Caballeronia sp. TF1N1: one gene and its partner. The protein of the gene in region 1 interacts with the protein of each later gene in a pairwise test. Links are inferred from orthologs where the notes say so. Each region holds a gene or a part of one and is shown on either strand. Other genes may lie near its edges.

The links.
Region 2: the proteins of LDZ28_RS05800 (region 1) and LDZ28_RS07935 interact in binary tests that used the Escherichia coli proteins (3 or more experiments, as listed by UniProt). The link is inferred for Caballeronia sp. TF1N1 from one-to-one orthologs.

Annotation. Positions count from the first base shown.
Region 1 is NZ_CP084626.1:1,252,881-1,256,081, reverse strand. The notes cover bases 153-3,037. They hold LDZ28_RS05800 (ATP-binding cassette domain-containing protein), read left to right. Parts: upstream 153-567; coding sequence 568-2,508; downstream 2,509-3,037. Other genes in these bases: LDZ28_RS05795 (DUF2866 domain-containing protein), read right to left, coding at 2,661-2,924; LDZ28_RS05805 (glutathione peroxidase), read right to left, coding at 153-422. Outside these bases: more of LDZ28_RS05805, read right to left, coding at 1-152; DNA repair protein RadA, read right to left, coding at 3,095-3,201. UniProt on the Escherichia coli protein: Genetic data indicate it may be involved in ribosome assembly or function.
Region 2 is NZ_CP084626.1:1,715,113-1,718,854, reverse strand. Bases 61-3,486 are described here. They hold LDZ28_RS07935 (2-oxoglutarate dehydrogenase E1 component), read left to right. Parts: upstream 61-424; coding sequence 425-3,286; downstream 3,287-3,486. Other genes in these bases: odhB (2-oxoglutarate dehydrogenase complex dihydrolipoyllysine-residue succinyltransferase), read left to right, coding at 3,417-3,486; typA (translational GTPase TypA), read left to right, coding at 61-82. Also shown: more of typA, read left to right, coding at 1-60; more of odhB, read left to right, coding at 3,487-3,742. UniProt on the Escherichia coli protein: E1 component of the 2-oxoglutarate dehydrogenase (OGDH) complex which catalyzes the decarboxylation of 2-oxoglutarate, the first step in the conversion of 2-oxoglutarate to succinyl-CoA and CO(2).

The DNA of each region.
Region 1 (3,201 bases):
TCGCCGTTGCGGTTCACGAGAAACTTCGTGAAGTTCCACTTGATGACCTCGGTGCCGAGCACGCCCGGTTCCTTCGATGTCAGATATTTGAAGAGTGGATGCGCATGCGGCCCCTTGACGTCGATCTTCGCGAACATCGGGAACGTGACGCCGTAGTTCTTTTCGCAGAAGCTGCCGATCTGCGTGGCATCGCCCGGTTCCTGCGCGCCGAACTGGTTGCAGGGAAAACCGAGCACTTCGAAACCGCGCGCCGCGAAGCGCTCATAGACTTCCTGCAGACCCTTGTATTGCGGCGTGAAGCCGCATTCGCTCGCGGTGTTCACGATCAAAAGCACCTTGCCGCGATACTGGTCGATGCCCACCGTCTCGCCGCCCAGCGTCTCGGCCTTGAACGCGTAAATGTCGTCGCTTGCTGCACTCATGAGTTGCTCCCGCTGGAAAGATTCGAAGAAAGGCGATGCTACTACCGCGCGCCACTTACCGCCATTGGCCGAACGGACGACCCCCCGGCGCTTCGTGGCCGCAGTCTAAAATAGCGGTTTCCCTCATGCCGCGCCGCCATTTCCCGTGATTCGCTTCAACCAGTTCAGCCTCTCCCGCGGCACCAAGCCGCTTTTCGAAGAGACCAGTTTCACGCTCAATCCGGGCGAGAAAGCCGGTCTCGTCGGCGCGAACGGCGCGGGCAAATCCACGCTCTTCTCCGTGTTGCGCGGCGAGTTGCACGCGGACGGCGGCGATTTCGCGCTGCCGCCTTCGTGGCGCATTGCGCATGTCGCGCAAGAAACGCCCGCCGTGGACCGCACGGCGCTCGACTACACGCTCGACGGCGACACGCGACTGCGGGCTATCGAGGCACGCATCGCGGCGGCTTCGGCGGCGCATGACGGCGCGGCCGAAGCCGAAGCCCACGCCGCTTTCGCCGATGCCGACGGCTACACCGCGCCCGCGCGCGCCGAAACGCTGTTGCTCGGCCTGGGCTTCACGCTCGCGCAGACACGCGAACCGGTGACGAGCTTCTCGGGCGGGTGGCGCATGCGCCTGAATCTGGCGCAGGCGCTGATGTGTCCGTCCGACCTCTTGCTGCTCGACGAACCCACGAATCACCTGGACCTCGATGCAATCATCTGGCTCGAAGACTGGCTCGGCCGTTATCCCGGCACGCTCGTCGTGATTTCGCACGACCGCGAATTTCTTGATGCGGTCTGCAATGTCACGCTGCATCTTGAGAATCGTCAGATCAAGCGCTACGGCGGCAACTACAGCCAGTTCGAAGTGCTGCGCGCGCAGCAGCTCGCCTTGCAGCAGAACGCCTACGAAAAGCAGCAGAGAACGGTGGCGCATCTGCAGAGTTTCATCGACCGCTTCAAGGCCAAGGCGACCAAGGCGAAGCAGGCGCAAAGCCGCGTCAAGGCGCTGGAGAAGATGGAGCTGATCGCGCCCGCGCATGCGAGCTCGTCGTTCACGTTCGAGTTCCGCGCACCCGACGCCGCGCCCAATCCGATGATGGTCATGGAAGACGTGCGCTGCGGCTATCGCACCGAGGGCATCGAGATTCCAATTGTCGAAGGCGTGACGCTGTCGATTCAAAACGGTCAGCGCATCGGCTTGCTCGGCGCGAACGGGCAGGGTAAATCGACGCTCATCAAGACGCTCGCCGGCACGCTTGCCGCGCTGTCGGGCAGCGTGCGGCAAGGCAAGGGCTTGAAGATTGGCTACTTCGCGCAGCATCAGCTCGAAACGCTGCGTCCCGACGACTCCGCCATTCAGCATCTCGCGCGGCTTGCGCCCGACACGCGCGAGCAGGAACTGCGCGACTTTCTCGGCAGCTTCAACTTTTCGGGCGAAATGGCGACCGCGAAAATCGCGCCGTTTTCCGGTGGCGAAAAGGCGCGGCTCGCGCTGGCGCTCATCATTTGGCAGAAGCCGAATCTGCTGCTGCTGGACGAGCCGACCAATCACCTCGACCTCGAAACCCGCCACGCGCTCACCATGGCGCTCGCGCAGTTCGAAGGCACGCTGATCCTCGTGTCGCACGACCGGCACTTGCTGCGCGCGACGACCGACACCTTCATGCTGGTGGCGAAGCATCGTCTAAGTCCGTTCGACGGCGATCTCGACGATTATCGCGACTGGCTGCTGCAACACGCCGCCGAAACGCGCGCGGCGGCAAAGGACGCCAATGGCGCGTCGTCCACGAACGCAGACACGCAGGACAGCGCGCAGAACCGCAAGGAACAGCGCCGTCTGGAGGCGCAGGAGCGGCAGAAGCTCGCGCATCTGAAGAAGCCGCTGCAGTCGCGCATTGCGAAGATAGAAAAGGAAATGGATGCGCTGAACGCGGAGAAAGCCACGCTCGATGCGTTCGTCGCCGATCCCGCGAGTTACGAGGCCGCGATGAAGACGAAGCTAACCGACACCATTCGCCGGCAAGGCGAAGTCGGCGCGCGGCTGGAGGCGCTCGAAATGGAGTGGCTGGAAGCGCATGAAGAGCTTGAGCAGATCGGGTGATGACTTTGCGGCGCGCTGATCCAGCGGCCGGACTCACGTAGCTTCGCGTGCCTGGCGCGCCGCAAGCCTTCGAACGCCACCGTGCTTCGTAGGAAGCGCAACCCTTCACAGATCGACACGCAACACGTTCACCCACGCCGCCGCCATGAATTTCACCTTCGCGGCAAGGTCTGCCTTGGTTGCCGTTCGTCATCGACGAGCACGTGCTTGCGCCCCGTCACATGGCGGCGGATAGTCGCGACGACTTCGTCCTCGGTGGCATCGGCCGCGACGACACGACGCGAAATCTGCCCTTCACCGTCGATCCATTCGACGATCCGGCATCCGCCACCGAAAGGCTGCTGCAGCGGCGCGGAGACACGGCACCCGCGCAGATGAAACGCGGGCTTGGGCCGCGTTGATTTGATGTGGTTCAAAGCGTGGTCCTCTCGATCCTTGCAATCACTTCGCCTGTGTCGAGACAGCAGACGAAGTCGGCCGGTTCCGTAGCCCTGTAAGGATAAGAAGATCGCGCGCGAATCAGGTTACATATCGACGCGACATTTTTACGCCGCATTACGAAGCTCTGACCAAGCGCGCCAGGAGCTCACTCCAGGTCGCGCACGCGGTCGATCGCTTCCTCGATCCGATCCACCGCGATCACGTTCAGCCCGTCGATAGGCTGCTTCGGCGCGTTGGCCTTCGGAATCAGCG
Region 2 (3,742 bases), 460 kb from region 1 along the record:
GCCGCAGTCCATCCGCCTGCGCAAGCGTCATCTGAAGGAACACGAGCGTCGTCGCGCGAGCCGTGAAGGCGCAACCGACTAATGCGTTCGTTCGCATGCATGTGACAAAGCCGCCTTCCGGCGGCTTTTTTTATCTCATCGCTAAAGCTTCCGAAAGCGCTGCCGACGCGCGCGCAATAACATCGCTTGCTTATCGCGCGAATGCCCGCACATCTGCGTTACAGAAGGGCGAAGCCGAGGCTCCAAGGTGCGACCACCTGTCATATGACGATTGGTTCTGTGCTATGCTAATCGGATTAGCTGTCGCTTTTTAGGTCCTTCCAAGCAGACTTGATTCGCGCAATCCGCTAAACGGTCAGGCCGTGGCGCGGAAGGTTTCTTAACCCGCACTTCCTCGAGAAACTCGAAGAAAGGTGAGCGTAAAATGATGAAGCAATTCCAGTCGAACTCCTATTTGTTCGGCGGTAACGCTCCGTACGTAGAAGAACTGTACGAGCAATATCTAGACAACCCGGCGTCGGTCCCCGAGACCTGGCGCACCTATTTCGACGCGCTTCAGAACGTGCCAGCATCCGACGGCACGGCTCAGAGCGACGTGGCTCACGGCCCTATCGTCGAATCCTTTGCGCAGCGCGCGAAGTCCAACGCCTTCGTTCCTCGTGAAGGCGGCGGCGAAGATCTCGCCACCGCGCGCAAGCAGGTCTACGTCCAGTCACTGATCGGCGCATATCGCTTCCTCGGCTCGCAACTGGCCGACCTCGATCCGCTCAAGCGCCGCGAGCGTCCGCATATTCCTGAACTCGAACCTGCGTTCTACGACTTCACCGAAGCCGACATGGACCAGACGTTCAGCGCCACGAACCTGTATTTCGGTTTCGAGCGCGCGAGCCTGCGCGAGATCGTCAAGGCATTGCGTGACACGTATTGCGGCAAGATCGGCGCCGAATACATGTACATCAGCGACCCTGAACAAAAGCGCTGGTGGAAAGAGAAGCTCGAGTCGACGCGTTCGACGCCCAACTTCTCGAACGACAAGAAGAAGCACATCCTGAATCGCCTGACGGCCGCCGAAGGCCTCGAGCGTTTCCTGCACACCAAGTACGTCGGTCAGAAGCGCTTCTCGCTGGAAGGCGGCGAGAGCTTCATCGCGTCGATGGACGAAGTCGTCCGTCACGCAGGCGCGAACGGCGTGCAGGAAATCGTCATCGGCATGGCGCACCGCGGGCGTCTGAACGTGCTGGTCAATACGCTCGGCAAGATGCCCGCCGACCTCTTCGCCGAATTCGAAGGCAAGCACGTCGATGACCTGCCGGCTGGCGACGTCAAGTATCACAAGGGTTTCTCGTCGGACGTCTCGACCGATGGCGGCCCGGTTCACCTGTCGCTCGCGTTCAACCCGTCGCATCTGGAAATCGTGAACCCGGTGGTCGAAGGGTCGGCGAAGGCGCGGATGGATCGCCGTGGCGACGAAGAAGGCCTGCAAGTGCTGCCGGTGCAGATTCACGGCGACGCCGCTTTCGCGGGCCAGGGCGTCGTGATGGAAACGCTGAATCTCGCGCAGACGCGCGGCTACGGCACGCACGGCACGCTGCATATCGTCATCAACAATCAGATCGGTTTCACGACCTCGGACCCGCGCGACTCGCGCTCGACGCTGTACTGCTCGGACGTCGTCAAGATGATCGAAGCGCCGGTGCTGCACGTGAACGGCGACGATCCCGAAGCCGTGGTGCTCGCCACGCAGCTCGCCATCGACTTCCGCACGAAGTTCCATAAGGACGTGGTCGTCGATATCGTCTGCTTCCGCAAGCTCGGCCACAACGAGCAGGACACGCCGGCGGTCACGCAGCCGCTGATGTACAAGACCATTGCCAAGCATCCGGGCACGCGCGCGCTGTATGCCGAAAAGCTCGTGCAGCAAGGCGTCATCACGCCCGAAGTCGCGGACGAATACGTCAAGGCGTACCGTACGGCAATGGACGAAGGTCACCACACCATCGACCCGGTGCTCTCGAACTATAAGAGCAAGTACGCGGTCGACTGGGTGCCGTTCCTGAATCGCAAGTGGACCGACGCGGCCGACACCGCCGTGCCGCTCGCCGAACTCAAGCGGCTGGCCGAGCGCATCACCACGATCCCGGAAAACTTCAAGGTGCATCCGCTCGTCGAGCGCGTGATCAACGATCGCCGCGCCATGGGCCGTGGCGAAGCCAAGCTCGACTGGGGCATGGGCGAGCATCTCGCGTTCGCGTCGCTGGTCGCTTCGGGTTATGCGGTGCGTCTGACGGGTCAGGACTCGGGCCGCGGCACGTTCACGCACCGTCACGCGGTGCTGCACGATCAGAACCGCGAACGCTGGAACGACGGCACGTACATTCCGCTGCAGAACATCGCCGAAGGTCAGGCCAAGTTCTCGGTGATCGACTCCGTGTTGTCCGAAGAAGCCGTGCTCGGTTTCGAATACGGTTATTCGACCGCCGAGCCGAACACGTTCGTCGCGTGGGAAGCGCAGTTCGGCGACTTCGTGAACGGCGCGCAGGTCGTGATCGACCAGTTCATCTCGTCGGGCGAAGTGAAATGGGGCCGCGTCTCGGGTCTCACCATGCTGCTGCCGCACGGCTACGAAGGTCAAGGTCCGGAGCACTCGTCGGCACGTATCGAACGTTTCCTGCAGTTGTGCGCGGATCACAACATGCAAGTGGTGCAGCCCACCACGCCGGCGCAAATCTTCCATCTGTTGCGCCGCCAGATGATCCGCTTGTTCAGAAAGCCGCTGATCATCGCCACGCCGAAGTCGCTTCTGCGTCACAAGGAAGCCGTGTCGGACCTGTCGGAACTGGCGAAGGGTTCGTTCCAGCCGGTCATCGGCGAAGTGGACGAAGCCATCGACGCGAAGAAGGTCAAGCGCGTGGTCGTCTGCTCGGGCCGCGTGTATTACGACATCGTCGCGCATCGCCGCGAAGCGAAGAGCAACGACGTCGCCATCGTGCGTATCGAGCAGCTCTATCCGTTCGCGCACAAGCAGTTCGACGCGGAACTCAAGAAATACGAGAACGCGACCGAAGTGGTCTGGGTGCAGGACGAGCCGCAGAACCAGGGCGCCTGGTTCTACATCGAGCACCATCTGCGTGAAGGCATGAAGGACGGCATGAAGCTCGCATATAGCGGCCGTCCGGCTTCGGCTTCGCCCGCGGTCGGTTATTACGCGAAGCACTACGAGCAACAGAAGGCGCTCGTGGAAGGCGCGTTCGGCCGCCTCAAGGGCGCGCAGGTGATCGCGAAGTAACACGGCTTGACGGGACCGCGCGGGCAAGGCTCGCCGGTCCCGTACGCGAAACGCGCATCGAATGCGGCGTCAGGTCGCCGTGCATCGCGTCGCTCGCATTCATACAGACACGTATCAGGACAAAACAGAAATGGCTATCGTAGAAGTCAAGGTTCCCCAGCTTTCGGAGTCGGTTTCAGAAGCGACCATGCTGCAGTGGAAGAAGAAGCCGGGCGAGGCTGTCGCCCAGGACGAAATCCTCATCGAAATCGAGACCGACAAGGTCGTGCTCGAAGTGCCCGCACCGTCCGCCGGCGTGCTGGCGCAAGTCATCAAGCATGACGGCGATATCGTCGCCGCCGATGAAATTATCGCGAAGATCGACACCGAAGCCAAGGCCGGTGAAGCACCGGCGGCCGCCGCCGCTGGCGACGCGGAAGTGAAACCGGCGCCCGAAGCCGAGCCTGCCGCCGCATC